4 regions of the Streptomyces sp. NPDC050610 genome follow, and region 4 is predicted to be linked to each of the others. Evidence: riboswitches for the same ligand, from Rfam matches in the RefSeq annotation. Region 4 holds a riboswitch; each other region holds the start of a gene.
What was found. Region 4 has a riboswitch for cobalamin ahead of AB0I22_RS02845 (ribonucleoside-diphosphate reductase subunit alpha). Riboswitches for the same ligand answer to the same signal wherever they lie in the genome.
Positions count from the first base shown of each region.

Region 1: it holds a riboswitch for cobalamin, as region 4 does, so the genes downstream of both, AB0I22_RS14095 (ABC transporter substrate-binding protein) here and AB0I22_RS02845 (ribonucleoside-diphosphate reductase subunit alpha) in region 4, are expected to answer to the same signal.
Region 2: it holds a riboswitch for cobalamin, as region 4 does, so the genes downstream of both, AB0I22_RS11515 (HoxN/HupN/NixA family nickel/cobalt transporter) here and AB0I22_RS02845 (ribonucleoside-diphosphate reductase subunit alpha) in region 4, are expected to answer to the same signal.
Region 3: it holds a riboswitch for cobalamin, as region 4 does, so the genes downstream of both, AB0I22_RS22005 (prenyltransferase/squalene oxidase repeat-containing protein) here and AB0I22_RS02845 (ribonucleoside-diphosphate reductase subunit alpha) in region 4, are expected to answer to the same signal.

Region 1 is NZ_JBFAIV010000009.1:124,998-132,231, forward strand. Features, by position in the region: gene AB0I22_RS14080 ((2Fe-2S)-binding protein) at 1-228, opposite strand, end outside; gene AB0I22_RS14085 (ABC transporter ATP-binding protein) at 225-1,022, opposite strand; gene AB0I22_RS14090 (iron ABC transporter permease) at 1,019-2,050, opposite strand; gene AB0I22_RS14095 (ABC transporter substrate-binding protein) at 2,047-3,045, opposite strand; cobalamin riboswitch at 3,081-3,212, opposite strand; gene AB0I22_RS14100 (DUF6603 domain-containing protein) at 3,941-6,313, shown strand; gene AB0I22_RS14105 (hypothetical protein) at 6,279-7,234, opposite strand, start outside.
Region 2 is NZ_JBFAIV010000007.1:157,856-165,089, forward strand. Features, by position in the region: gene AB0I22_RS11500 (APC family permease) at 1-295, opposite strand, end outside; gene AB0I22_RS11505 (sugar-binding domain-containing protein) at 301-3,051, opposite strand; gene AB0I22_RS11510 (FAD-dependent monooxygenase) at 3,284-4,516, shown strand; cobalamin riboswitch at 4,700-4,924, shown strand; gene AB0I22_RS11515 (HoxN/HupN/NixA family nickel/cobalt transporter) at 4,955-6,088, shown strand; gene AB0I22_RS11520 (TetR/AcrR family transcriptional regulator) at 6,253-6,999, opposite strand; gene AB0I22_RS11525 (FAD-dependent monooxygenase) at 7,038-7,234, shown strand, end outside.
Region 3 is NZ_JBFAIV010000017.1:131,149-138,382, forward strand. Features, by position in the region: gene AB0I22_RS21990 (ATP-binding cassette domain-containing protein) at 1-32, opposite strand, end outside; gene AB0I22_RS21995 (CbiQ family ECF transporter T component) at 29-1,408, opposite strand; gene AB0I22_RS22000 (SCO2322 family protein) at 1,471-2,151, opposite strand; gene AB0I22_RS22005 (prenyltransferase/squalene oxidase repeat-containing protein) at 2,148-3,413, opposite strand; cobalamin riboswitch at 3,612-3,755, opposite strand; gene AB0I22_RS22010 (MBL fold metallo-hydrolase) at 3,814-4,989, opposite strand; gene AB0I22_RS22015 (aldehyde dehydrogenase) at 5,196-6,656, shown strand; gene AB0I22_RS22020 (ferredoxin) at 6,831-7,064, shown strand; gene lanKC (class III lanthionine synthetase LanKC) at 7,196-7,234, shown strand, end outside.
Region 4 is NZ_JBFAIV010000002.1:131,713-138,946, forward strand. Features, by position in the region: gene AB0I22_RS02835 (hypothetical protein) at 1-452, opposite strand, end outside; gene AB0I22_RS02840 (hypothetical protein) at 798-1,883, opposite strand; cobalamin riboswitch at 2,204-2,337, shown strand; gene AB0I22_RS02845 (ribonucleoside-diphosphate reductase subunit alpha) at 2,491-4,866, shown strand; gene AB0I22_RS02850 (ribonucleotide-diphosphate reductase subunit beta) at 4,974-5,930, shown strand; gene AB0I22_RS02855 (DUF397 domain-containing protein) at 6,000-6,185, opposite strand; gene AB0I22_RS02860 (helix-turn-helix transcriptional regulator) at 6,196-7,086, opposite strand.

The DNA of each region.
Region 1 (7,234 bases), on a different contig from region 4:
CAGGGCCGCCGCCGTGACGTGGCCCGCGTAGACGGCCATGACGGTGAGGGCGGCGGCGTGTGCGGTGCGGTGGCCGGCGGCCTCGTGTTCGTAGGCGAGGAGACGGCCCAGTTCGGGGCTCGTGGGGTTCAGGAGGCGGTCGGCGGCGAGCCAGTTCGCCGCCTGCGCGGCGGGCGGCAGGCCCGCTTCGATGTGCCAGCGCGATCTCCGGTGGGCTCCGCTGCTCAACTCGGCTCCTCCGGCGGGATGTAGACGATGTGCGGGGCGCCGGTCGTCGGATGGGCGCCGATGTGGGCGCGTACGCCGTAGACCCTCTCCAGGAGGTCTTCGGTGAGGACGTCGGCGGGCCGCCCGGAGGCGACGACGCTTCCCGCGTCCAGGACGTGGAGGCGGTCGCAGTAAGAGGCGGCGAGGTTGAGGTCGTGCAGGACGACCAGCTTGGTGGCGGGCAGGTTGCGCAGCAGGGCGAGGAGTTCCAGCTGGTGGCGGATGTCGAGGTGGTTGGTGGGCTCGTCCAGGGCGAGGAGGCCGGGTTCCTGCACCAACGCCCGTGCCACGAGGGTGCGTTGCCGTTCGCCGCCGGAGAGCTGTTCGTAGGGGCGGTGGGCGAGGTCGGCGGAGCCGACGCGGGTGAGGGCGTCGGTGACGCGGCGGGCGTCGTCCTTGGTGTCCTGTTCCCAGAACCGTTTGTGCGGGCTGCGGCCCATGGCGACGACCTCGGCGACGGTGAGGCCGAAGGCGCCGGGCGCGTCCTGCGGGACGACGGCGATCCGGCGGGCGCGCTCCTTGACGGTGAGGGCGGCGGAGTCGGCGCCGTCGACGCGGACGGCGCCGGCGGTGGGGCGCAGGGTGCCGTAGACGCAGCGCAGGAGGGTGGTCTTGCCGCTGCCGTTGGGGCCGACCAGGCCGACCGTCTCGCCGGGCGCGGCGTCGAGGTCGATGTCGCGGATGAGCGTGGTGCCGTCGGGGGCGGCGTAGCCGAGGCCGGTGACCGTGAGGGCGGCCGGTGGCGGCTGGGTCATGCCGTGACTCCTTCCGCCCGGGTGCGGCGGCGCAGCAGCCACAGGAAGTAGGGGCCTCCGGTGAGTGCGGTGACGACGCCGACGGGGATCTCCTGTGGTGCGGCGACGGTGCGGGCCCCCAGGTCGGCCAGGAGCAGGAACACGGCGCCGCCGAGCGCGGCGACGGGCAGCAGCCTGCGGTGTCCCGCGCCGGTGATCATGCGGGCGGCGTGGGGCACCATCAGGCCGACGAAGCCGATCGCGCCGCTGAACGCGACGAGGACGCCGATGACGAGCGAGGTGAGGACGAAGACGGCGGCCCGGAAGCGGTTGGTGTCCAGGCCGAGAACCTGGGCTCCCTCCTCGCCCGCGAGCAGCAGGTCGAGCGGACGGGCGAGCGCGACGAGCAGCACCGTGCCGAGAGTCAACACGACGGCAGGCAGAGGGAGTTGACTCCAACGGGCCGCGCCGAGACCGCCGAGCGTCCAGAACATGATGGCCCGCGCGTGCTCGGCCTGCGCCGAGACGACAAGGACGAGACTGGTGAACGCGGCCAGGATGTACTGCACGGCGACCCCGGCGAGCACGAGTCGCCCGGACGTCATGGTGCCGCCGCGCCGCGCGAGCGCGTACACGACGACGAGGGCGCCCATGGAGCCGATGAACGCGGCCACCGGCAGCGCGACGGTGCTCGCGGTGCCCGCTCCGACCCCGAGCACGATGACGAGGACCGCGCCGGAGGAGGCGCCCGACGAGGCGCCGAGCAGGTACGGGTCGGCGAGCGGGTTGCGGACCACGGCCTGTAGCACGGTTCCGGCGACGGCGAGCCCCGCGCCGACCACGACGGCGAGGATGACGCGCGGCATCCGCACGTCCCACACGATGGACGCGAACGCGCCGCCGCGCTCACCGGAGACCAGGATGCGCAGCACCTCCCCCGGCGGGATCCCCACGGCCCCGATGGCGAGTCCGGCGACAGCCGCCGCGCCCACCGCCAGGACGAGCACGGCGACGAGCAGGGGAAAGCACCGGGTGCGGACGCCGCTCACTTCGCGTCGGGGTGCAGTTGCGCGGCGAGGCCGTCGACGGCGTCGGCGGCGCGTATCCCGAGCACGGCCGAGGACAGCGGCAGCACCGCGAACCGCTTGTTCTTGATCGCCGGGACGTTCTTGAGCGCCGGGTCGTCCAGCAGCCGCTGCTTCTTCGCGGCGACGCTGGTGCCGCCGTAGTCGTAGATCACGACGACGTCGGGCTTGCGGGCGATGACGCGTTCCCAGGAGACGTCGGCGAAGGACTTGCCGACGTCCGCGAAGACGTTGCGGCCGCCCGCGCGGCGGATGATGTCGTTGCCGAGCCCCTGGCCGCCCGCGGTGAACGCGCTGGAGTCGCCGGAGTCGTACACGAACACGGAGACCGGCTCGATGCCCGTGAGGCGTGCGGCGACGGAGTCGAGGCCCTTCTGTTCCCGCGCGATGAGCTTCTTGCCGCGCTCGGGGACGTTGAAGATCCGCGACACCTGCGTGACCTCGGTCTTGAGGTCGTCGACGCCGATCGGCCCCTTGGCGCAGCTCTCGATGTTCAGGCGGGTGTTGATCCCGGACTTCTGAAATCCGGTACGGTCGCGGCCCTCGCCCTTGTCGAAGGCGCTGGCGTAGCCGCCGTACACGAAATCGGGATTCGCGCCGAGCAGGGTCTCCTTCGACGGGTACTTCTCGGCGAGCACCTTCACCGAGTCGTAAGCCTTCCGGTATTCGGGACTGATCTTGTCGTCGAGATAGGCGGTGCCCGCCATGCGGTCCTTCAGCCCCAGGGCGAGCAGGATCTCGGTGGCGTGCTGATTGAGCGCGACGGCCCGCTTCGGCGCCTGCGTGAACGTGGTCTTCACTCCGCAGTTGGTGACCGTGTACGGGAAACCGGCGGCCGCACCGCCCGCCTTGTCGTCGCTCTTGTCCGCGCCGGATGAGCCGGACGTGCCGCACGCGGCGAGCGGGAGCAGCAGCAGAGACGTCAGAAGCGTGCGCGAGACCGCGCCGGTGCGGAGCATGTACATGCCTTTCCGAGGGATCCTCGTCCCCGGTCGGTACGGAAAGGCGGCCAGACAGTATCTGGCTGCCGGCCGCGCCCACGAGAGGTCGACCGGTCACAGTGGCGGGACCGCGCCGGATTCGCACCGGCTTCCTGGCCCTGACCGCCTTGATTGAGTGAGCACAGTGTGCCAGACGGCTGATCGGGGCCCGCGGCTGAGCCCGCCAGGCGGCCCCGCCCCGGGAGCGCCCTCTGCGCGTCCGCAGAAACCACTGGATACGGCACGAAGGCGCTGAAGTTCCGGTCGACCCAGCCGAGGGGTGGTGCGGCGCGCTGCGGGCGGTCCGCTCCGTACGGGCCGAAGCCCGGCCGGCATGGTGATCACCGGCGCCGTTCCATCCGCACACGCCGAGGACCCGGCATCGGCCCGGACACCGGCCGTCGAGCAGCACGGTGAGATCCGATAGGGAGCCGATGATCCACCGACCCCCTCGGCGAATCACCACGAAAGACCGAGGTCAAGGACCGAATCCCTTTGGTCCGCCGCACGGAGAGTTGTCCGGGTATCACCTTTCAGCCAATCCGCTAACCGAAAGTAGCCATCCATGCACTTACCGTGGGGTGCTGATTAAGATCTCGCAGTGGATGCCCTGGCCCTTTCCGGGCCCGCGCCTGGGTGGTGCCTGGGTGGGCCTTCCCACCTTTTCCGCCGATTCGAGGGCTGGAGCGCTGTGACAGCACGTGTGGAAGATATCCGTAAGCTCCTCGATCAGACGGGCCCGGGAGGTGCTGTCGAAATTCCGGGGTCCGTCCTCGGCGACCACGGTGCCGCGGCGCTGGTTCTGCGAGGGGGCCTCTTACGGGTCGAGGGCGCTATATGCGACCCGGGTGAATTCGCGGTCACGGGGCGGGCCATGACCACCGCGTCACCCGCCCCGGTCCCGGTGCGGGTCTCTTTCACCGATGACGGCGAACGGGTGACCGGGACGTTGGCCGCCGCCGACCTGGGCGAGGGCCGCGGGCTGGTGCTGGTCGACGGTGCCCCGGCCGGGGCGCCGCTGCCGGCCGGGGCCTGGGCGGTGGCGGACGGCCGTGCCCTGCGGCTGACCCGGCGGGCTCCCGTGCCGACGGCCGACTCCGGACGCCTGGACGGCCTGGGCCGTGCCCTGCCCGCGGTGCGACGGCGTACCGGCGGTGAACGCGAGGCTGATCGTGGCCCGCAGGCCCTGGTCACCGACAACGGCGTCTTCATCCCCCGCCCCGGGCCTCGGCGACGCAAGGGCGTGCGGATCCTGGAGGCCCCGTCGGTACGCGGTTGGTCGCCGATCGGTACGCCGGGCGGTGAGAACGGCCTGAGCGTGGACTACGCGAACCCGCCGCTGCGGATCGCGGGCGCGCTGACCGCGCTGCCGGCCTCACCGCCCTACAAGGCGGTGGTCGGCGGGGTACTGCTGGTGGACACCGGGGCGTTCAACGGTTCCGCGATGGGCGCCTACGTCATCCCCGACAACGGCGGCGAGCCGTCGCTGTTCGCCTACGGCTCGCTGGGCAGCGCCACCGGGTTCGGTCCGCCGATGTTCCAAGTACGCGGAATCTCGGCGGGGTTCGGCTGGAACAGCCGGGTGCGGGTGCCGGCGGCCGACGCGCTGAGCGGTTTCCCGTTCCTGATGGCGCTCGACGACCCGGGAGCGATCGGGGCCGACGACGAGGTCGATCCGCTGAAGGTGCTGGGGGAGCTGATCAGTGGCCCCGCCCCCTGGGTGCGCCCGCAAGAGGGTGACCTGTGGTTCGCCGCGGGTCTGGCCTTCGACTGCTTCGAGACTTTCCGGGGCCATGCGATGGCGCTGGTCCAGACCGGCTCGGACCTGACGATCAGTCTGCTGGGGGTCGGCGGCGCGCAGTTGCCCACCAAGAGCACCTCGAAGATCGCCCGGGTGGAGATCGGCATCGAGGCGACGCTGCGCCCGGCGGCCGGGGAGCTGAGCATCGGCGCCGCGTTCACCGACAAGACGTTCCTCATCGATCCGAACTGCAAGCTGCGCGGCGGCATCGGTCTGAAGTTCTGGTTCGGCGAGCACGCCAAGGCCGGCGACTTCGCGGTGATACTCGGCGCGATCCCGGCCGGACGGCAGTTGCCCGCCCGCTACCCCAAGCAGCAGGCCGCGGGCCTCACCTGGAGTGTCGGCTCGACCGTCAACATCGCCGGCAGCGCGTACGCCGCGTTCACGCCCCAGTCCTTGATGGCCGGCGGCGCGCTGGACGTCACCTTCCACTCCGGGATGCTGCGCGCCTGGCTGACCGCCCGCATCGACGCCCTGCTGGAGTGGAACCCCTTCTACTTCGACGTCGGCGTCGGGGTGCGGGTCGGGGTCTCAGCGACGGTCAAGGTGTGGTTCGTCAACGTCAAGGTCTCGGTCGAGGTCGGCGTCAGCGTGCGGGTGTGGGGCCCCGCCGTGGGCGGTGAGGCCACCGTCCACCTGTGGTTCATCTCCTTCACCATCGGCTTCGGGGCCGAGCGCCGCAGCGAGGCGCCCGCGCTGGACTGGGGCGGCTTCCAGGGCATGCTGCCGCCGCCCGAGAACATGGTCCGCACCACGCCGGTCGCCGGGTACGCGGGCGAGGGCGCCCCCGCCACTCGCGGCGCGGTCAAGCCGTGGCTGGTCAGCAACGGCGGGTTCACGTTCACCGCGGACACCCAGGCGCCGGTCAGCAAGGTGTATCTGGACCAGCACAGCACCGCCCCGGTCATCGAGGAGGACGCGGTGGACATCCTGCCGATGCGCGTCCGGGGCAAGGACAGCGAACTGCGCGCCTGGCTCACCTACAACGGCAGCGAGGACAGCCTGGCGGACTGGACCGCCACCGCGATGCGCGGCAACGTTCCCAACGGCCTGTGGGGTACCCAGGCCGACGCGCCTGGTGAGGGGCTCATCCCCGACCGGATTATCGGCGTACGGCTGATCTCGCCCATGGTGGACCACGGCACCTCCACCGGGTTCATCAGCGAGAAGGGCATCTCCTTCGACCCGATCGCCCCCGACGGCAACCAGCCACTCTCCGCCGGCGAGGACGCCACAGGCCCCGTACCGCTGCGGCCGGGCGGCGTCATCGCGGCGATCCAGGACGGCATCGACACCGCCGCCACCCGCGGCAACCGCACCGCTCTCGCCGAGGCCCTCACGAGCCTCGGCGCGGACCTCGACGCCCTCGACGCGGACCTGAGCGGCTACGCCCGCGCGGCGGGCACCGCCTTCACCAACGCGCCGATGCTGGTCCCGGCCGGCTGACCCGCCCCGCCGGCCTGCCGCCACCGCGGGCCGACGCCTGCCGCACCACCGCGCCCGGGCACCGGACTGCCGCGCCGTGCCCCGCCCGAGCCGCCCCCGCTGCCCCGCCGCCCCCGCTGCCGTGTCCTGCTGAGAGGCATGTCCTGTGACCACCGCACCTGAATCCGGCCCCCGCCCGCGCACCAGCGCGCCCGGGGCCCAGCACCGCACCCGGTTCTTCGACCACCGGATTCCCTCCCTGCACGCCGGCCGCTACCAGATCGACAACCGGCAGGTCCTCAAGGACCTCGACGGCGACGACCGCGTCATCGAGGCGGCCCCACAGCCCTTCGACGTCATCCAGCCGCGCTTCAGCATCGACCCGGTCGGCATCAACGCCCGCTTCCCGGTACCGGATGCCGTCGGCGCCTACAGCCAGACCCTCGCGCACATCAACCTCGACGCCCCCGGCCTGCCGTGGAACCGGCTCCTGGCCCCGGCACAGCCGGGCGAGGTCCCGTGGATGGCGCTGCTGCTGTTCCGGGAGGACGAGCTGCCCGAGGATCCTGATGCCGTCGGCCTCGTCACGGCCGGCACCGTACGCCGGTTCCTGAACGGCGAGTTCGGCCCCGGCACGGCGCCCGACCTCGACCCGGCGAGCCTGCGACCGGATGAGTACGACGAGCAGTGCGCCACGGTCCTGGTCCCGGGGCCCCTGTTCGACGCGGTCAAGCCGCTGCCCGTGGAGATGGGCTACCTCGCGCACCTGCGGGAGGGCGGGCGCCCTGACGCTACCTTGGCGGGCGATGACCCCGCCCCGGACGAGGGCGAACTCAACGCCGTCCTGGTCGCCAACCGCTTCCCCGCCGCCACAGGCGGGCGGCACGTCGCCCACCTGGTCTCCCTCGAAGGCTTCGACCAGTACCTGAACACGGCCGCCCC
Region 2 (7,234 bases), on a different contig from region 4:
GGAACGGCATCAGCTTGCCCGTGCGGTACTGGAACGCCTGCCGCAGATAGACGTAGCTGCCGCCCGCGCCCGGCAGCGACGCGCCCAGCTCGGCCCAGATCAGCCCGTCGGCGAGGGCGAGGACCGCGCCCGCGATGAACCCGATCACGGCCTGCGGCCCGCCGAAGGCCGCGACCATCAAGGGGATCGTCACGAACGGCCCGATGCCGCACATCTGGCTCATATTGATGGCGGTGGCCTGGAACAGGCCGATGCGCCGTACGAATCCGACGCGCTCGTCCATGAGGTCCGGCATAAGCGTCAGCCCTTTCTCGTGCGTAGCACGCTGCGCGCCGTGCTCTGTGGGGTGTTCCAGCCGGACACCCGGACCGAGGGCGCCGAGCCGTGCAGATCCGCGGTGCGGTAGCTCGCGGTGACCGTCACCGACTCGCCGGGCCACAGGCTGACCTGGTTGTCCGTCCACCGCACAGGTAGCACCGGTCGGCCTGCCGCGTCCACGACATGGACGTCGGTCATCAGCGCCGGCGCCGAGCCACCGCCCGTGCGGCGCAAGGTGACGGTCGTCGTGGAGGTGCCGTCGGGCCCCTGGTCCGTGCGGGACTTCGAGACCACCCGCGCCCGGCCCATGGAGGCGAGCCCCGTCAAGTCGGCGTAGCTAGTCGTCGGCGTGTAGTACCAGTCGGTGCGGGACCAGTCGAGGACGTCCGGCTTCGTGGAGAGCCAGTACACGTTGCGGCTGACCTCCCTGCCCCGCGCGTCGGTCAGCCGGAGCTTGGCGAGGTAGGTCCCCTTGAGCCCGGGCACCCGGGCCGGGAGCGTCAGCGCGGTGGCCTTGCCGCCGTCGCCGGGCGCGGTCACCGCGGCCTCCCGCACGAGCTTCCGCCGCCCGTCGGGGGTGTAGAGACCCACCTGGGCCCTGAGCCCGGCCGCGGCGGTGTGGCGCTGGTTGACCACGACCACCGACCGGTCGTCGTAGGAGTACTGGATGTGCAGCGGCTCGCCGGCCTTCTTCGCGCCGAAGTACGCGCCGCCCTGGTCGAGGTAGCGGTCGAAGAGCTGCCAGTGCAGCGACGTCCAGCCGCTGTTGAGCAGCCAGTAGATGAGACCGGTCGACGGCTTCGACCGGTCGCTCGCGTTGCGCCCGTACGCCTCGAACTCGGCCCGCACCGCCTCGTACTGGGTCAGCTGCGCCTTGCGGACGTAGTCGTCGAGGCCCTTCGGCCGGCCGTAGCGGCCGGCGAGCGCGTTCCCGTACAGCTTGAGATCGCCGAAGGTGGTGGACGGCGAGCGGTGGTACTGCCGCGCCGACGGGTCCTTCCAGAGCGTGCGCAGCTCGGCGGGGGAGAGCATCCGCTTGAGGGTGTCGAGGGTGGGGACGGACGGCCCGGCGCTGGTCTCGGAGTTGAAGCCGGTGGCGCCGCCCTCGCGCTTGGCGTACCAGTAGTTCGGCGGGACCCAGTCGTAGGGGCCGGTCATCTTCATGCCGGACGCGCCCAGGACGGGCGAGGGGCGCTTGGAGGCGGAGGAGACGACGGGGTTGGGCCAGTCGGCCGCCTTCAGGGCGTCGAGGTAGTCCTTCTCGGTGCGCGCGCCGGGCGCGAAGTCGGAGCCGATGAGGAAGGAGATCACGCTGGGGTGGCCGCGGAGCCGGGCGGCCTCGGCGGCCATGGACGCCTTGGCGACGCGGTGGTCGGCCTCGGTCCACTTCTCGCCCGGCTCGTCGCCGTTGTTGTCGCCCTCCCATTTGCCGCAGCACTCCCAGCCGGGGAGCGTCAGGATGCCCATCCGGTCGGTCAGCTCGAAGAACTCGTCCGGCTCGATATGGCCCTCCAGCCGTACGGTGTTGAGGCCGAGGTCGGTCACGTACTTCAGCCGGTCCTTCACATAGCGGGGGTCCCAGCGCAGGAAGATGTCCGACAGCCAGCCGCCGCCCTTGATGAGCAGCGGCCGCCCGTTGACGGAGTACCGGCGCGCCCCGGCCGGGTCGAGCGGGGCCTTGACGTCGCGGATGCCGAACTCCTCGTGCGCGGTGTCGGCGGTCCTGCCGTCCACGGCGGCGGTGAGGCCGAGCCTGTACAGCGGCTGCCCGCCCATCCCGGCGGGCCACCACACCTTCGGATGGGCGAGGCGCAGCCGGGGGGTGTCGGCGGGGCTGAAGGAGACCGCCCTGCTCTCGTGCGCGGCCAGCGTCACGCGCTTGCCGAAACGGACCGGCCCGATGGCGCCGGAGACGGTCGTGGTCAGCGGGGCCGCCGTCTCATTGCGGGCGGTGGCCTTGACGGTGAGGTCGGCGGAGCCCATGCCGGGCAGTGCGAGCTTCGTCGACACATGTGCGTCGCGCAGCGCTACGGGGCCGCCCCGGCGCACCAGGACGTCGCGGACGAGGCCCATGTTCGCGTCGGGCGGCGGTTGCAGCCAGTCGACCCAACCCATCGTCAGGTTCTTGTCCGGATTGTTGGGACGGACCTTCAGCGCAACGGAGTTGACGCCCTTTCGGACGAGTGAGGTGATGTCGAGTTCGTGCCGGGTGTACGCGCCGGCGACCTGGTCCGCGCCGGCCGCCCGCTTCCCGTTCACGTAGACGTCGGCCGCCGAGAGCACGCCGCTGAAGTCGAGGTAGGTGCGGGTTTCGGGGTGCTTGGCCTTCCCGACGGTAAAGTCCGACCGGTACCACCAGGGGACGGAGAAGTCCTTCGCCGCGATCTTCTTCATGTTGGTGGAGTAGAAGGGATCGTCCTTGTACGTGCCGTCGGCGAGCAGCGCGGCGAGCACGGTGGAGCGCGCCGCCGCCGGATGCCAGCCCTCGGCCCCGTAACCGGGGGTGGAGATGGCCTCGGGGGTGTCGGAGACCTCGGCCGAGGACTGGATCGCGTACCCCGAGAGCGGGGTCGCGGCACCAGGGGCCGGTGCGGCCCGGGTGACGGGGGCGACGGGCGGGGCGGCGGGACGCGGCGCCGGGGCGGTGGCGTGCGCGGGGAGGGCCGAGGCGGGGAGGGCGAGGCTCAGCAGCAGACCGGTGACGGCTAATGGCGCGGCGGGGCGGAGGGACACAGCGGGTACCTCTCGGACGGCCGAGTCGGCGGGGGATCGGCAGGATTGGCAGGAATGGCAGGATTCAGAAGGAATGGCCGGGCGCGGCGTAATTCACCTTTCGTCACTGGAAGTTAAGAAACCTTCCTATTGGGTGGGGCAGGACGCTAAGGAATCGCACCGTTCATGTCAATGATCTGAGCGGAGTCCGACGGTACGACCGGACGAGTGGATGAGGGGATGAGGGGAAGCTGTGCGCGGAGGACGAGTGGCCGTCGTGGGCGGGAGCATCGCCGGCTGTGCCGCGGCGCTGGCCGCCGTACGGGCCGGGGCGGCCGAGGTCGTGGTGTACGAACGGGCCGCCCGGCGGCTCCAGGACCGGGGCGTCGGCCTCGCCGTCCAGCAGGACCGGTACGCCGAACTGGAGCGGGCCGGGTACGTCGACGCCGCGATGCCCTGGGTGCGGCTCACCCGGCGCGTCTGGCTGCTCGGCGACACGGACGCGCGCGGCGGGCGGGAGTTCGGGGTGCTGCCCTTTCCCTTCCGCTCCTACAACTGGGGTTCCCTATGGCGGGAGTTACGCGCCCGCGTCCCCGAGCGGGCCGACTACCGGTCGGGCGCCGCCGTCGAATCGGTGACACCCGACCCGGACCGCGGTGACGTCCCGCGCGGCGCCGTTCTGCGTCTCGCGGACGGCGGCGAGGAGCGGTTCGACCTCGTGATCGGCGCGGACGGCTACCGCTCGGTCGTCCGCGCCGCGATGTACCCCGACGTCGCGCCCCAGTACGCCGGGTACCTCGCGTGGCGCGGCTCGCTGCCGGCAGACCGGCTGCCGGGTCCCCGCGACGCGTGGGCCGAACAGGACGCCGCCACCGTCGCGTTCCCCGGGGGCCACATGATCGCGTACCGCATTCCCGGCCCCTCCGGCCGCGGCACCTCCGTCAACTGGGTGTTCTACGCGGTGCCCCCCGACGTGCCGGGGCTGCGGCTCGACGACCCCACCATGCCGCCGCCGCGGACCGTCGCCGCCGAGCTGTTCGAGCATCAGGAGAAGCTGGTGGCCGCGCACTTCCCGCCCTACTGGCGGGAGGTCGTCCAGCGCACCCGCGCCGAGGACACCTTGGTGCAGCCCATCTTCGACCTCGCCGTGCCGCACTACGCCAAGGGCCGCCTCGTCCTCCTCGGCGACGCCGCCGCCATCGCCCGCCCGCACACCGGCGGCGGCGCGGTCAAGGCGCTGCAGGACGCCACGGTGCTGGAGCGCGCACTGCGCTCCGCCGACGGCTTCGACGCCGGGCTGGCCGCGTACGACGCCGAGCGCGCGCCGATCGGCCGGGCGGTGCTGGAACTTGGCAGGCGGCTCGGCCGGGCGCAAGTGCTGTCCGTACCGGACTGGGCGGCCATGGACCAGCGGTCCACCGAGGAGTGGTGGCGCGCGGCCTCGGAGGGCGAGCGGGGCTTCGGCGGGATCGCCCTGGGCAGGTAGACGGAGTTCGGTGAGCGCGCCCGTGGAAGGCGGGGAGGGGTTCGGCGAGTGCGTTCGCGGAGGGGGAGCGGAGTCCGCCGAGTGCGCCCGCGGGCGGCGGAGCCGCGTGCGTCACATCGGCCCGCCACTGGTCAGAGGCGTCGAAACCGTTAAATCCGCCACTGGCCAGAACCGCCGAAGCCGTTAAAGTAGCCCAGCCGTGGTGTTCGGGAAGACCGGTGAGGGGCCCTCGCGGCCCTATTCCGGAGCGGCCCTCGCCACTGTGATCGGGGGCCCTCAGCCCTTCCGTACCCGCCTCGGCGGCCGTACGGAGCCACTGGCCGCAGCCTGCGACCGGGAAGGCCGGGCGGAGGACAGCGCGAGCTGAACCCGTAAGCCAGGAGACCGGCCACGGCATCTCACGAACTGATCCACGAGGTGCTGGAGCGTGAAATACGGATGGCCCTGCCCACCGACACCCCCACTGATTCCCCCGCCGGTCCCGGCTCCGATACCGCCGCGCCCGCGTTCCGCTGGCAGCGGCAGGACACCCTGCGCACCGCCGGACTGCTGGCCGTCATAGCCGCACTGCACGTCGTCGCCTTCGGCGTGCTCTTCCTGTTCGTCGTGCCCAGCCACTACACCGTCGGCTCGCAGGTGTTCGGCGTCGGCCTCGGCGTCACCGCCTACACCCTCGGCATGCGGCACGCCTTCGACGCCGACCACATCGCCGCCATCGACAACACCACCCGCAAGCTGATGGCCGACGGCAAACGCCCGGTCTCCGTGGGCTTCTGGTTCGCCCTCGGCCACTCCAGCGTGGTGGTCGCCATGGCCGCGCTCGTCGCGGGCGGCGCCCATCTGGCCGGCACGCTGATCAACGAGGACTCCACGGCCCACCAGGCGCTCGGCGTCGTCGGCACGACCGTCTCCGGAACCTTCCTCTACCTCATCGCCGCGCTCAACCTGGTGGCCCTCGCGGGCATCTGGAAGGTCTTCCGCTCCATGCGCGCGGGCCGCTTCGACGAGGCCGAGCTGGAGGAGCACCTGGACTCGCGCGGCTTCATGAACCGGGTGCTCGGCCGGTTCACCCGCTCCATCACCCGCCCCGGCCAGATGTACCCGCTCGGCTTCCTCTTCGGCCTCGGCTTCGACACCGCGACCGAGGTCACGCTGATGGTGATGGCGGGCAGCGGCGCCGCGGCCGGGCTGCCCTGGTACGCCATCATGTGCCTGCCGCTGCTCTTCGCCGCCGGGATGAGCCTCTTCGACACGCTCGACGGCACATTCATGAACTTCGCCTACCAGTGGGCGTTCGCCAACCCGGTCCGCAAGGTCTACTACAACCTCACCATCACCGGTCTGTCGATCGCGGTCGCCTTCCTCATCGGCACCATCGAGCTGGTGAGCGTCCTGCGCGAGAAGCTGGCCATGGACGACGCGGTCACCGGCTGGATCTCCGGCCTCGACCTCGACAACGTCGGCTTCGTCATCGTCGGGCTCTTCGTGGTGGTATGGGCGGCGGCGCTCGCGTACTGGCGGTTCGGCAAGGTCGAGCAGCGCTGGGCGGCCCGGACGGCGCCGGAGGGCTGACGCCGGCCGATCGGCCGGTGACGGGGGCGGCGCGGCGCCGGCCGCGCCGCCCCCGTACGTGCGTTCGTGGTGGCGCGGCCGTCGCGCGTACGGGCAGAGGTCCCGTCGCGTGTACGGGCAGAGGTCCCGTCGCGTGTACACGCGGAGATGAGGAGGCCCGTCGGTCAGGCCGGCGCCGAGCCGCCTCGGGCGACGACGGTCGCGAGCCCGTCGAGCACCCACTCCAGGACCTGGTCGAACGGCTGAGGACCGGGGGCGTGCCGTCCGGGGTCGGTGACCCAGCGGATGAAGTGGGGGTGCCTGCCCGCGGCGGCCACCCGCTCCAGGTAGGGCTCGACGGCCTTCTCCAGCTCGTCGTCGGTGTGCAGCCCGACGCGGGCCCGCATGGTCCGCTCTTCCAGCAGGGCGAGCCCGGAGCCGAAGACCTGGCCGAGCACGGTCTCGACGCACCGCATGCGGGTGGCCGCGTCGAGCCCGAGGGGGTCGAGCTCGGTGAGCGCGGATTCGTAGAGATCGAGGGCGTTCGGCCCCAGCGGCGGGCGGCTGAAGGCCAGCCGCGCGAACCACGGGTGGCGTTGCACGGCGTCCCAGCCCGTGCTGCCCATGGTGTGCAGCGCCGCGCGCCAGCCCTCGCCGCGGGCGACGGTGAGCTGCCCGTAGACCTGATCGGACATCAGATCCAGCAGTCCGTCCTTGCTGCCGACGTAGCGGTACAGGGCCATGGGGCTGCGCACGCCCAGCCCGGTCGCGAGGGCCCGCATGGTGAACTCGCCGGCCGCCTCGCGGTCGGCCATGTCCATCGCGGCGCTCACGATGCGCTCGCGGCTGAGCTGTTCGGTCCGGCGGGGCGGTGCGGGCTCGTCGAACCACACCAGGCCACCGGACGCGGGGCGACGGTCGGAGGAAGTCATGTTCCTCGAACCCTACCATCGGGTGTACGTTGTACATCATGAGTGGACAATGTACACAGACCTCTGACGTACTGATCTCCGGCGGCGGCCTGACCGGCCTGACCGCCGCGCTGGTCCTCCGCCACCACGGCGTCGCCGTCACGGTGGTGGAGAGGCGCGCGACCACCTCGCCGCAGCCCAAGGCCCGCCGCTTCCATGTGCGCAGCATGGAGATATTCCGCGAGCTCGGCCTCGC
Region 3 (7,234 bases), on a different contig from region 4:
GACACCTGCTCGAAGCGGATCGCCGCGCTCACTGTCCGGCCTCCTTCGCATACGGGTACGGGCCGGGTTCGCCGCCCGGAGGGTGCGGAGCGGACGGTGTACGGCGGCTCGTGCGGGCGGGTGCCGAGCCCTCGGGATCGTCCGACGGGCGGGGATCGTCGGACGGCCGTGGATCGTCCGCCGGGTGCGGATCGTCCGACGGTCGCGGATCGCCGGACGGTCGCGGATCGCCGGACGGTCGCGGATCGTCCGACGGTCGCGGATCGTCCGACGGCCCCGGATCGCCGGACAAGCGCGGATCGTCCGACGGCCGCGGCCCGCGCGGCGGCACCGGTGCGACGAACGCGGGCAGCAGCCCCAGCAGCACCGAGGCCGCGGGCCACAGCGGCAGGTCCGGCGCGGTCAGCGGCACGGCCGGGGGGTGCAGCGGCTGCGCCGCGTAGGAACCGGCCCAGATCATCAGCCCCGCCACCGCCACCCCCGAACCCGCCACCAGCCACGCCCGCGCGCCCCACCGGTCGGGGCGGTAGCGGGTACGGACCGAGCGCTGCCCGCCCAGCCACAGGCCGCCCATGGCGGCGGCGAGACCGGCCAGCAGCACCGGCAGCCCGTACCCCGCGCCCTGCGCGGCCAGCAGCCCGTACGTACCGGCGCACACCCCGAGCAGCCCGCCCAGCGTCAGAGCGGTCGTGGTGTGCCGCACAGCGGACGGCACCTGGGCGGTACGGCCGTAGCCGCGCGCGTCCATGGCCGCCGCCAGCGCCACCGAACGCTCCAGCGCGCCCTCCAGCACCGGCAGCCCGACCTGGAGCAGCGCCTTGGCGCCGCGGTCGGGACGGCCGCGCAGCCGGCGCGCGGCGCGCAGCCGCGCCACGTCCGCGACGAGGTTCGGCGCGAACGTCATGGCGACGACGATCGCGACGCCCGCCTCGTACAGCGCGCCCGGCAGGGACTTCAGCAGCCGCGCCGGGTTCGCGAGCGCGTTCGCCGCGCCGACGCAGATCAGCAGGGCGGCGAGCTTGAGCCCGTCGTACAGCGCGAAGACCAGCCCCTCCGCCGTCACCCGGCCGCCGATCCGCACCCCGCGCGCCCAGTCCGGCAGCGGCACCTCGGGGAGGGTGAAGAGCGTGTGCGTACCGGGGATCGGGGAGCCGAGCACGACGGCGAAGACCAGGCGGATCGCCAGCACCAGCAGCCCCAGCTTGAGGAACGCCCCGTACGAACGCGCCCACGGCGCGTCCGTACGCCGCGCCGCCACCACATACCCCGCGACCCCGACCAGCAGGCACAGCAGCAGCGGATTCGTGGTCCGCGAAGCGGCCGTGGCCAGCCCGAGCGCCCACAGCCACCACGCGCCGGGGTGCAGGGCGCTGCTCCGGGAGGTCAGAGGAGCACGGGCGCGGCCCATGACCGGCCCGTTCCGCTGGTCCGCCGTCGTACGGGCGCGGGGGCGCCGCGCTTGGTGGTCGTTCATCCGCGGCGGCGGCGTGCCTGCCACCAGGCGGCGGCGCCGAGGGCGACGACGGCGGCGATGCCGCCGATCAGCCCGGCGGACGGGCCGCCCCCGCCATCGTCCTTGTCCGCCTTGTCTGTGGCCTCGGCCTTGTCCGACCCGCTCGGCGCGGGGGTCTTCTTCCCGCCGTCGGCGACCTGCTCGCCGCAGCCCGACTTCGGGTAGCCGTCGATGGCGCACAGCAGCGCCGCCGAGTTGTAGCGCAGCGGCTTCGCGACCGCCGCCAGGGCCTCGCTCGCGCTGGCGTCCGTACCGACGCGCGCGCAGGCCGTACGGGCCGGGGGCGGCGTACGCCCGTCCGGCGCGTCGGCGGCGGTGCCGAAGTCGACGACGAGCGCGACGCGCTTGCTGCCGCCCTTGGCCGGGGTGTCCGCGCAGATCGCGCCGAAGCCCGCGGCCCCGCGCGGCTTCGCCGCCTGCGAGGAGTCCTGGCTGACGGCGAACCGGAAGCCGAGGGTGTCGCCGTCGTCGGGCCGCGCCACAGAGGGCCCCTGTGTGGCGTACGTCCACTCTTGGCCGGAACGCTCCCAGAAGGACCAGTAGCGGTAGCCGTCCGCGTGCGCGGGCGCGGCGCCCAGGACGGCGAGCGCCCCGGCGAGCAGCGCCGCGCCGAACGCCCGGCGCAGGCCGCCCGTCACCGCTTCGGGTTCTTCTTGCGGCCGCTGATCAGGAAGCCGACGCCGATGCCCGCCACCAGGCAGACGCCCACGAACCACCAGACGCCGAACCCGCTGTCGTCCTTCTTCTTCTCGTCCTTCGCGTCCTTCTTCGACGAGTCCGCCGCCTCCGGCTTCGGGCCCGTCGCGTTCAGCTGCTGTACGAGGTCGCCGCCGACGGTGCGCGGGTCGGTCCCGGACGCCTTGGCCGCGAGGATCAGCTTCGCGAGCTTGCCGGGGTCGCCCTTGGCCCAGGCGGCGGCGCCGTTCTTGTCGTCCCGCAGCCACCCCATGGCCTTCCCCGCGGCGTCGGTGTGGCCGCCCGCCGCGAGGGCGGTGACGGCGTCGGCCGTGGCCCCGAAGTCGGGCTTGTCGGACTTGGGGTCCATGGCGGAGGCCAGGTGCTGCCCGTTGCCCGCGAGTTTCGCCGCCAGGTAGGCGGACCCGGCGTCGGCCGCCGCGGAGGCGTTCTCCGCCTTGCCCTTGCCGTTGCCATCGGTGCAGGCGAGCGGCTTCGGGGCCTTGTCCCCACCACTCGGGTGCTCCACCAGATACCCCTTGCCCGATGCGGCCAGCGTCGCCGCCGCGCTCGCGAGGTCGTTGGCGAGCAGCTGCCCCTTCTGCGGCAGATAGGCGAAGGCGCCGCGCTCGCCTTCCTTGGCGTCGCAGCCGAGCTGGAAGGTCAGCAGCGCGTCGTACGGGCTCTTGCCGCCCTTGGCGGCGGCCTTCGCCGGGTCCTGGCCGGCCGCGGCGTACGCGCCGATGGCCGTCGCGGTGGAGCTGGCGTTGCTGGGGTTGCCGGGCTGCGCGCCCCAGCCGCCGTCCTCGTTCTGGGTGGCCTTGAGCCAGTCGAGCCCCTTCTTCACCTCCGCGCCGCGCCCGCCGACCGTCGCGAGCCCCTGCACGGCGGCGGCCGTGGCGTCGGTGAACTCGCCCTTCTTCGCGTCGCACGCTGTGCCGGTGTCGGCCCGGTACCCGGCGAAGCCGCCGTCCGCGCACTGCTGCCCGGCCAGCCAGTCCACGGCCGGCTTGGCGGGCGTGACGCCCGCCGAGTCCTGCGCGAGGAAGGCCAGCGACTGCCGGAACACGCCGTCGAACTGCGGGTTCGTCGTCCCGTACAGGCCCGGCGCCGCCGGGGGCGGCGAATCGGCGAAGGCGGCGGGGGCCGCGGCCGCGCTCAGCAGGGCGGCGGCGGCCAGAGCCGCGGCGCCGCGGCGCGCGTGGACGGCGGGGGAGGGGGCCATGGGGTCGGTGCCTCTCGGTGAATGTCGCAGCGGTGGGTGATACACAGCGTGGTACACAGCGGTGGTGGTACACAGCCGTGCACGGCCGCCCACCCGCGCACTGTCGTCCAGACCGCGCGGTGGCACCGGGCTCAGCTCCGTATACCTCGACGGTGCCGGTGGCCGGGCGCCGCCGCCAGGCGGGCGCGTCCGGTTCCGGGAGCCTGTTCGCCCCGGCGCGGGTGCTCCGGCTCGTACGGCCGTACACGCGGTACGGGCCGCACTCACGGTTGCGGGTCAGCGCCGGAGTCGCACCGGCTTTCCCCGTGGCGAGGCGGGATGAAGTTGTGCAGAACACTCTAACGGGCGGGTTCCGCGCGCTCCGCTCACGGGCCGGAGCGGACCTTCCCTTCCCCTCTCTTCACACCGCCCGGTAGGTGACCGGCTCGCTCCCCGGCACCGCCTCCGCGTGGCCGAGCTTCACCAGCCGCCGCAGGTGGGCCTCGGTCTCGGAGACGGCGATGTTGCGGGAGGAGTAGGGGATGCCGGCCCAGGGGCGGTTCCACTCCATGGCCACGGCGAGCTGCCAGGGCGTCCGGGGGGTGGCGAGGAGTTCGCGCAGGTCGGCGAGGCGGGCCCGGTGGTGTTCGAGGAGTTCGCGGACGCGGGCGGGGGCGTCGGTGAAGGGGTGCTGGTGGGCGGGGAGCACTTCGGCGGGGCCGAGGGCGGCGACGCGTTCTAGGGAGGCGAGGTAGTCGCCGAGCGGGTCGATGGCCGCGCCCGCCGGGACGACTGCCGAAGCGCTCGCCGAGGCGTCTGGCGAAATGCCCGTCGACGCGCTCACCGAAGGGCTCGCCGAAGCGCTCGCCGAAGGGCCTGCCGAAGCGTCTCCCGGAGTGCCCGCCGCCGTTCCCTTCCCGGCGGCCGGGCCCTCGTACAGGCCGATGTGCGGGGTGATGCCGGGCAGCAGGTGGTCGCCGGAGAAGAGCCGGCCGTGACCGGGCCGGCCGGCGGGGTGGGCCTCTTCGAGGTGGAGGCAGACGTGGCCGGGCGTGTGGCCGGGGGTCCAGACGGCGCGCAGCCGGCGGCCGGGGAGGTCGAGGAGTTCGCCCGGTTCGATGGCCCGGTCGGGCAGTGCGGCCCGGTGTCCGGGGAGGGGGCGGGCGCGGCCTTCGGCGAGCGCGGCGGTCAGCGGGGCGAGGTGGTCGTCGGGGGCGCCCGCGGCGGCGAGCTTGTCGACGAGGTAGCCCAGCCAGTGGAGGGGGTCCGTCTCCCGGGTGCGGCGCACCACGTCCGTATCGGCGGGGTGCATGGCGATCCACGCGCCCGACGCCTCGCGGACCTGCCCGGAGAGGCCGTGGTGGTCGGGGTGGTGGTGGGTGATGAGCACGCCGCGCAGTTCGGAGACGGCCGTGCCGCACTCCGTGAGCCCTGCGGCGAGCGCGTCCCAGGAGGCGGGGTCGTCCCAGCCGGTGTCGATGAGGACGGGGCCGTCGTCGGTGTCGAGGAGGTATATGAGGGTGTGGCCGAGGGGGTTGTCCGGTATGGGGACGGGGATGGACCAGACCCCGCCTCCGTGGTCCGTGACGTGCGCCATGCGGGGTCCCCTCTCGCTGTGGCCGCCCGGTCTCGTCGCCGGGCGGGCCGTTCGTCGTCTGCCGGGCCGTATCCCACGGCGTCCCGCGTCGGATCCATTGCCCACTATAACTAGAACTGGTATCAGTTCTGATGCAGTGTCAGAACGGTTGCCGGCACCGGCGGCCGTACGGGCAGGGGCCAAGCCAACCCGCGGGAGGCTCAGACATGAGCGACCTCATCGAGCACGGACAGCTCTTCATCGGCGGCGAGTTGACCGATCCGGCAGGCCGGGACGCCATCGAGGTCGTCTCGCCGCACACGGAACAGGTCATCGGCCGGGTGCCGCACGCCTCGCGCGCGGACGTCGACAAGGCGGTCGCCGCCGCCCGCGCCTCCTTCGACTCCGGCGTCTGGGCGAGCCGCACCCTGGACGAGCGGATCGAGGTCGTCACCCGCATCAAGGACGCCATAGCCGCGCGCCACGAGGAGATCGCCCGGCTCATCTCGGCCCAGAACGGCTCCCCTTCCTCCTGGAGCGTTCTCGCGCAGGCGCTCGGCGCGATGATGGTCTGGGACTGCGCGATCACCGTCGCGCGCGACTTCCCGTACGAGGAGCGGCGGGCCGGAGTGCTCGGGCCGCTGCTGGTGCGGCGTGAGCCGGTGGGCGTGGTCGCGGCCGTGGTGCCGTGGAACGTACCGCAGTTCGTGGCCGCCGCGAAGCTCGCGCCCGCCCTGCTCGCCGGCTGCTCGGTGGTGCTCAAGCCGTCGCCGGAGACGCCGCTGGACGCGTATCTGCTGGCCGAGATCACGGCCGAGGCGGGGCTGCCGCGCGGGGTGCTGTCCGTCCTGCCGGCCGACCGGGAGGTCAGCGAGTACCTGGTCGGGCACCCCGGCGTCGACAAGGTGTCCTTCACCGGGTCGGTCGAGGCGGGCCGGCGCGTCATGGAGGTGGCCGCCCGGAACCTGACCCGCGTCACCCTGGAACTGGGCGGCAAGTCGGCCGCCGTCATCCTGCCGGACGCCGACCTGGAGGCGGCCGTCGCCGGGATCGTGCCCAGCGCCTGGATGAACAACGGGCAGGCGTGCGTGGCCCAGACCCGGGTGCTCGCGCCCCGCGCCCGCTACGACGAGATCGCGGAGCGGCTCGCCGCCGCCGCGGGCGCGCTCGTGGTGGGCGACCCGCTCGACGCCGCCACCGAGATCGGCCCGCTGGTCGCGCGGCGGCAGCGGCAGCGGTCCCTGGACTACATCGCCATCGGGCAGCGGGAGGGGGCCAAACTCCTCACCGGCGGCGGACGCCCGGCGGACCAGGAGACGGGCTGGTACGTGGAGCCGACGCTCTTCGGCGACGTCTCCAACTCCATGCGGATCGCCCGTGAGGAGATCTTCGGCCCGGTCGTCTGCCTGATCCCGTACGAGGGGGAGGAGGAGGCGGTACGGATCGCCAACGACTCCGACTACGGCCTGTCCGGCAGCGTCTGGACCGCCGACGTCGAGCGCGGCATCGACGTCGCGCGCCGGGTGCGCACCGGCACGTACTGCGTGAACACCTTCAGCCTCGACATGCTCGGACCGTTCGGCGGCTACAAGAACTCCGGCCTGGGCCGGGAGTTCGGGCCCGAGGGGTTCTCGGAGTATCTGGAGCACAAGATGATCCACCTGCCCGCGGGCTACGGGGACAGCTGATGGGCGACTGCCGGCACATCGAGGGGGACGGTTGATGGGCGACGGCCGGCACGTCGAGGGAGGCGGCTGATGGGCGACCGTCGGCACGTCGAGGGAGGTGGCTGATGAGGGACCGTCGGCACATCGAGGGAGACAGCTGATGGGCGACCGCCCGTACGTCGAGGGAGACAGCTGATGAGCGACCGCTGGCACGTCGAGGTGGACCGGGGCGTGTGCATCGGCTCCGGCATGTGCGCGAGCACCGCGCCCGAGGGCTTCCGGCTCGACGAGGCCCGCCAGTCGCACCCGGTGGCCGCCGAACGGGACGCCTCGGAATCCGTGCTCGCCGCGGCCGAGGGCTGTCCCGTCGAGGCCATCTCCATCACGGTGCTCGCGAGCGGAGAGGCGGTATTTCCACCCGAGGAATAGGGAACGCGCTCACCTACTAGCGCGTAATAGCGGTTACTTGTGAGTTCCGCACGGCCGCTTCATGACAACCGTGACTGTCCGTCCCCCCGGCGGCGTGGAAATCTCGATGCAACGTCGTCGAGGGGGGTCCGGTGGACAAGCGGTACGAGGTCTTCTGCCTTGCCGACAAG
Region 4 (7,234 bases):
GTACGGCCGGTGTGCCGGTCGCGTACGAACACGTCCTCCGCGCCGTTGTCGTCGCCGGGCACCAGGTTGGCGGCCGCGGAGGTGAACGCGACATAGCGCCCGTCGGCGCTGACCGAGGCCTCGGACGAGGCGGCGTCCGCCTGCGCGCCGCCGGTGGCCACGCTGACGCGCTCGACCCGCTTGGTCCGCAGGTCCTTGACGAAGATGTCGGCAGCGCCGTTGGTGTCGCCCGGCACCAGATTGGCGGCGGCCGAGCTGAAGACCACGTACCGCCCGTCGGCGGAGATCGTCTCGGTGGCGGAGTAAGCGTCGGCCTGCGTCCCGTCGGCCGCGACGCTCACCCGCTCCGTGTGCGGCGGCGCACCGGGCCCCGCCCAGGCCGCCCCCACCGGCAACAACGCGGCCGCACAGACCGCGGCTCCCACAACGGCTACACGCTTGGATCTGCCCATCTCGCGTCTCCCCCAGTTCAGAATCTGACGTGCCGGATGAAGCTGTCCTGCGCTTCGTTGGTGTCCCCGGGCACCAAGTGGTCGTCTCAGGCCGGAAGGGCGAGTGCGAGGGCGGCCGGGCCGATGACGCCCGCGCGTCCGAGTAAGTGCCCGGGTACGTCCATTCCGGCTCTCCCCTCCCGAGACTCTTCCGTGGCCGCCGAGCCAACTCTGTCGGCCGTACACGGTCAACGCATGGGACGGTCGACAGGACCGCAATACGCCTGTTGCAGCAGGGGAAACCGAGGCTCGTGTCCTACCCCGTGCCATGCCCGGCGGCCAAGGGGTGAACGGCGTCGGTCTTCGTCACTCCCCGAGACTCCGGATGAAGACGTCCGAGGCCCCATGGGCGCCGCCGGACGCCGAGCCGCTGTCGACGTGCGCCGAGCCGCTGTCGCCAGGTGCCGAGCGGCTGTCATCGGGCGCCAGACGGCTGTCGTCGGAGTCGAGGACGGCGGTGCGTCCTCCGGTGCTCGGATGGTGCACATAGGAAGAGCGCTCGCGGGACTTGGCGACCGTGGGTGCGGTGGCGTCCAACGCCGGCGACGGCGACTGTCCGGCGCCGCGGTAGGGGGCCCGTGGCGTGACGGCGATGCGCCTGCCGTCCGCGGCGACGACCGTCCAGGCGGTCGCCGCGCCCGCCTGGGTCCCGTCGCTCGCGACCCTCGCCCGCCGCGTGACGTGCGTACGCCGGTCGTACGTGAAGACGTCCCGCACGCCGTGGGCGCCGCCCGGCGCCAGGCCGTCGCGGCCGGAGGCGAAGGCGACGACGCGGCCGTCGGCGCTGATCCCCAACGCCCGCACGTCGCGGGCCGCTCCGGCGCTCGTAGCGCCCGTACCGCCCGTACTGCCCGTACTGCCCGTACTGCCCGTACCGCCCGTACTGCCCGTACCGCCCGTACCGTCGGAGACGTCGGCGCCGTCGCCGGTGATCCGCTCGGTGCGGCCGGTGCGGCGGTCGCGTACGAAGATGTCGTCCACGCCGTTGGCGTCCCCCGGCACGAGGTTGGCGGCCGCCGAGGAGAAGGCGACGTAGCGGCCGTCCGCGCTGATCGCGGGGTTCGCCGACCAGGAGTCGGCCTGCGTGCCGTCGGCGGCGACGGTGACGCGCTCCACCCCGCCCGTCCGCAGGTCCTTGGCGAAGATGTCCGCCTGGCCGTTGGTGTCGCCGGGCACCAGGTCCGCGGAGTCCGAGGCGAAGACGGCGTAGCGGCCGTCCGCGGAGACGGCCGCGCCGCCGGAGGAACCGGCCGGCCGCGCGCCGTCGGAGGCGGCGGCGGCGATCCGTTCCGTACGCGGCGCCTCCGGCCAGGCGGCGGCGGCCGCCACCGGCAGCAGCACCAGCGCGCACATCCCTGTCCCGACGACGGCTGTGCGGGTGCGTTTGCCCATCTCGTCCCCTCCTGGGGTGCCGCTTGCCCGTGGCTCTCGCGTCCGGTCCCCGCCGCCGCGGACGAGCCAACTCCGCCGACGGTGGACGGTCAACGGATCGGGCGCGGGACCAGACGTCAATACGCTTGTTGCAGCAGGGAAAACCGGGGCTCGTGTCATGCGCAGGCAGCGGGCCGGGGCCCGCGCGCATGGCGGAAAATCGGCGAAAACGCGGTGGGGACCCGGCAGAATCGCGGGGGAAGCGCGACGGCGCCACTAGCACATTCACCCCACTTCCTGCGGAGAGCGACACAAGATGTGGGGGTGCGTGCGACCGCCAGCACAAGATGTATGCTCATGCTCGCTGTCGTCGCAGGGGAATCCGGTGCGAATCCGGAACTGTCCCGCAACGGTGTATGTGTGCGCATTTACGTACCCATGAGTCCGATGACCTGCCGAGAGCACGCCCCTGGCCGAGCCGCCATACCCGGCCTGGGCGTCGAATACGTCCGGGCCTCGCGGGTTGGGCCGGTGGACGCGGTGCGGCGTGCCCTTTTCCGGGTCGCGCCCGTACGCGCCCGTCGCCCCCTCCCTCCTGGCCCCCTGCCGAGCGAGGGAGAGCCACACCGTGACCATCGCGCCCGCCGATCCGGTTTCAGAGGTAGCGTCCGACGGCCCGGGTACCGCGCTGCTGCGTACCCTGACCGACCTCACCGCCGATCTGCCCGCCACCGACCCGGGCAAGGTCGCCGCCGCCGCGCTGCGCGGCCGCCATCCCGGTTCGGACGCGGCCGAACTGCGGTCGCTGGCCACCGAGGCCGCCGCCGGCCTGATCGCCGAGGAGCCCGAGTACTCCCGGCTGGCCGCGCGGCTGCTGACCCGGGCCATCGCCGACGAGGCGGCCGGCCAGGGCGCGCTCTCCTTCTCCGCCTCCGTCGCCACCGGCCACCGCGAGGGGCTGATCGCGGACGAGACCGCCGCGTTCGTCACGGACCACGCCGCCCGGCTCGACGCCCTGGTGGAACGGGCCCTCGCCGACGGCGCCGACGACCGCTTCGGCTACTTCGGGCTGCGCACGCTGCACAGCCGCTACCTGCTGCGCCACCCGCTGACCCGGCAGGTCATCGAGACCCCGCAGCACTTCCTGCTCCGGGTCGCGTGCGGCCTCGCCGAGGACCGATCCGTACGGGCCCTGGACGACGTCGCCGAGCTGTACCGGCTCACCAGCACGCTGTCCTACCTGCCCTCCTCCCCCACCCTCTTCAACTCCGGCACCCGGCACCCGCAGATGTCGTCCTGCTACCTGCTGGACTCCCCGCTGGACGAGCTCGACTCGATCTACGACCGCTACCACCAGGTCGCACGGCTCTCCAAGCACGCCGGCGGCATCGGCCTCTCGTACAGCCGCATCCGCTCCCGCGGCTCCCTGATCCGCGGCACCAACGGCCACTCCAACGGCATCGTCCCGTTCCTGCGGACCCTCGACGCCTCCGTCGCCGCCGTCAACCAGGGCGGCCGGCGCAAGGGCGCGGCCTGCGTCTACCTGGAGACGTGGCACGCGGACATCGAGGAGTTCCTGGAACTGCGCGACAACACCGGCGAGGAGGCCCGGCGCACCCACAACCTCAACCTGGCGCACTGGATCCCCGACGAGTTCATGCGCCGCGTCGAGGCCGACGCCGACTGGTCGCTGTTCTCGCCGGCCGACGCGCCCGAGCTGGTCGACCTGTGGGGCGACGAGTTCGACGCCGCGTACCGCGCGGCCGAGGCCGCGGGCCGGGCCGTCAAGCAGATCCCGGCGCGGGTCCTCTACGCCCGGATGATGCGCACCCTCGCGCAGACCGGCAACGGCTGGATGACGTTCAAGGACGCCGCCAACCGCACCGCGAACCAGACCGCCGAGCCGGGCCGGGTCGTGCACTCCTCCAACCTGTGCACCGAGATCCTGGAGGTCACCGACGACGGCGAGACGGCCGTCTGCAACCTCGGCTCGGTGAACCTCGCGGCGCACCTGGGCACGGACGGCGAGATGGACTGGGAGCGGCTCGACGCCACGGTCCGCACCGCCGTCACCTTCCTCGACCGCGTCGTGGACATCAACTACTACCCGACCGAGCAGGCCGGGAACTCCAACTCCCGCTGGCGGCCCGTGGGTCTGGGCCTGATGGGCCTCCAGGACGTCTTCTTCCGGCTCCGGCTGCCCTTCGACTCCCCCGAGGCCGCCGAGCTGTCCACCCGCATCTCCGAGCGGATCATGCTCGCCGCGTACGAGGCGTCCGCCGACCTCGCCGAGCGCCACGGCCCGCACCCGGCCTGGTCCGCGACCCGTACCGCGCGCGGCGTGCTCCACCCGGACCACTACCCCGACGCCGAGCCGACGTGGGCCGACCGGTGGGCGGCGCTGCGCGCCCGTATCGCGAAGACCGGCATGCGCAACTCGCTGCTGCTGGCCATCGCGCCGACGGCCACCATCGCCTCGATCGCGGGCGTGTACGAGTGCATCGAGCCGCAGGTCTCCAACCTCTTCAAGCGCGAGACGCTCAGCGGCGAGTTCCTCCAGGTCAACGCCTACCTGGTGGAGGACCTGAAGAAGCTCGGCGTGTGGGACCGCACGACGCGGGACGCGATGACGGAGGCCAACGGCTCGATCCAGGAGCTGGGCTGGATCCCCGCCGAGGTGCGCGACCTGTACCGCACCGCGTGGGAGATCCCGCAGCGCTCGCTGATCGACATGGCGGCGGCCCGTACGCCCTACCTGGACCAGAGCCAGTCGCTGAACCTGTTCCTGTCCTCGCCGACGATCGGCAAGCTCAGCTCGATGTACGCGTACGCCTGGAAGCGCGGCATCAAGACCACGTACTACCTGCGCTCGCGCCCGGCGACGCGCATCGCGCAGTCGGCGCGCGCGGCCGCCCCCACCCCCGTACCGCAGCAGGCGAGCGACCCCGACGACGCGATCGCCTGCTCCCTGGAAAACCCCGAGTCCTGCGAGGCCTGCCAGTAATGACCACCACCCCTGAGAAGACCGCGGCCGAGACGAAGGCTGCCGAGACGACCGAAAAGATCGCGAAGAACCTCCTCGACCCGGGCTTCGAACTCACCCTGCGCCCGATGCGGTACCCGGACTTCTATGACCGCTACCGCGACGCGATCAAGAACACCTGGACCGTGGAGGAGGTCGACCTCCACTCCGACGTCGCCGACCTCGCCAAGCTCTCGCCGGGCGAGCAGCACATGATCGGGCGGCTGGTGGCGTTCTTCGCGACGGGCGACTCGATCGTGTCGAACAACCTCGTCCTGACGCTCTACAAGCACATCAACTCCCCCGAGGCACGGCTGTACTTGAGCCGTCAGCTCTTCGAGGAGGCCGTGCATGTCCAGTTCTACTTGACGCTCCTCGACACCTACCTCCCCGACCCGGAGGACCGCGCGGCGGCCTTCGACGCGGTGGAGGAGATCCCCTCCATCCGGGAGAAGGCGCAGTTCTGCTTCAGGTGGATGGACTCGGTCGAGAAGATCGACCGCCTGGAGTCGAAGTCGGACCGCCGCCGGTTCCTGCTCAACCTCATCTGTTTCGCGGCGTGCATCGAGGGCCTGTTCTTCTACGGAGCCTTCGCCTACGTCTACTGGTTCCGCTCCCGCGGCCTGCTCCACGGCCTGGCGACCGGCACCAACTGGGTGTTCCGTGACGAGACGATGCACATGAACTTCGCGTTCTCGGTCGTCGACACCGTCCGCGAGGAGGAGCCCGACCTCTTCGACGACGAGCTGGAGCGCCAGGTCACCGACATGCTCAAGGAGGCCGTGGAGGCGGAGCTCCAGTTCGGCCGCGACCTGTGCGGCGAGGGCCTGCCGGGCATGAACACCGAGTCGATGCGCGAATACCTCCAGTGCGTCGCCGACCAGCGCCTGCTCCGCCTGGGCTTCCCGGCCGTGTACGGCTCGGAGAACCCCTTCTCCTTCATGGAGCTCCAGAACGTCCAGGAGCTGACCAACTTCTTCGAGCGCCGCGCGTCCGCGTACCAGACGGCGGTGGAGGGCTCGGTCTCCTTCGACGACGACTTCTGATCGTTCCGGGTTCGAGGTGAGGGCCGACGCGCCGGCGGGGGGGGGTGACTCCGCCGGCGCGTCGGCGTTTCAGCTTTCGGCTTTGACGGTCCTCAGGAACGCGCTCCAGGCGGGACGGCTCGTCGCGAGTGCGGTGCCCGGGGCTTCACTCTCACGGAGACGGATGCGGCCGTCGATGTCGGCAGTCACCTCGACGCACTCACCACTGGTGGCGCCTCCGCTGAAGCTCGACTTCTGCCACTGATGCTCTGGCATGGCATTCCTTTCACGGCGCGTACAACAGATGCTGAATGAGCCCGAGGGAGTCTTTCCGCACATGGAACTCGGGTTCGACTCTCAGGTCAATCGGCGGCAGGGCCACAGCGCTCAAGCGGCTGAAGGCATCGGAGAACTGGGCAAGTTGCGCCTGACCACTGACGAACGGTGAGGAGATGGGGTGCTCCACGTAGACAGTGTTCAGCTCAGGCACGGCACCCTCGAATACCACGAACGGCGCACCGAAGGGGGCCGGGTAGGCAGCGGCCTTGAAGGGCAGGATCTCAATACACACATGCGGCAGTCGGGCCATCTCCACCAGATGCTCGACCTGGCGTCGCATCACTTCCGCGCCCACGAACTGCATATGCAGAGCCGCCTCATGGATGACCGCGTGGAAGGCTGTCAGGGAACCACCTGTGAGCATGCGCTGGCGGTGCTGCCGGAATTCGACGGATAGCTCCATAGTCTGCGGTGATGCTTCCGGCTCACCGCCTTTGAACAACGCTCGGGTGTACTCCGGGGTCTGAAGCACGCCCGGCACGTATAGCCATTGGAAGGTCTTGCACCCGGCACAGGACGCCTCCAACTCCGCGAGGTCAAGGGCATCCGCTGACAGCACCTTGCGATAGTCGGACCACCACCCCCTGCCTGTCGATGCCCCCATGGCCACCAGCCCATCAACCAGGGATTCATTCTGGCAACCATAGGCGGCAGCCAATGCACGGATCTTCGCCTCAGGAATGGCCGTTCGAGCCGCTTCGATGTGCCCCAGATGCGGCGCGCCGAGCCCCGCGAAGGATGCGGCCTCCGCGACCGACAGGCCTCCCACATCACGTAGTCTGCGCAGCTCGACACCCAACCTTCGTTGTCGCTGCGTCGCGTTGGCCCGAAGACCCATGTCGCCTCCCTAACGATTGCGAGCAGTCTGCCCGCCAGCGGGCGAACGGGGCCACTCGTTGGGAGCAAATCCTCCGATCTGGTTGCCGATCGGAAACCCAACTCTCTACCGTCAGAGACACATCGCCCGCTTCGGCGCTACACGCCGG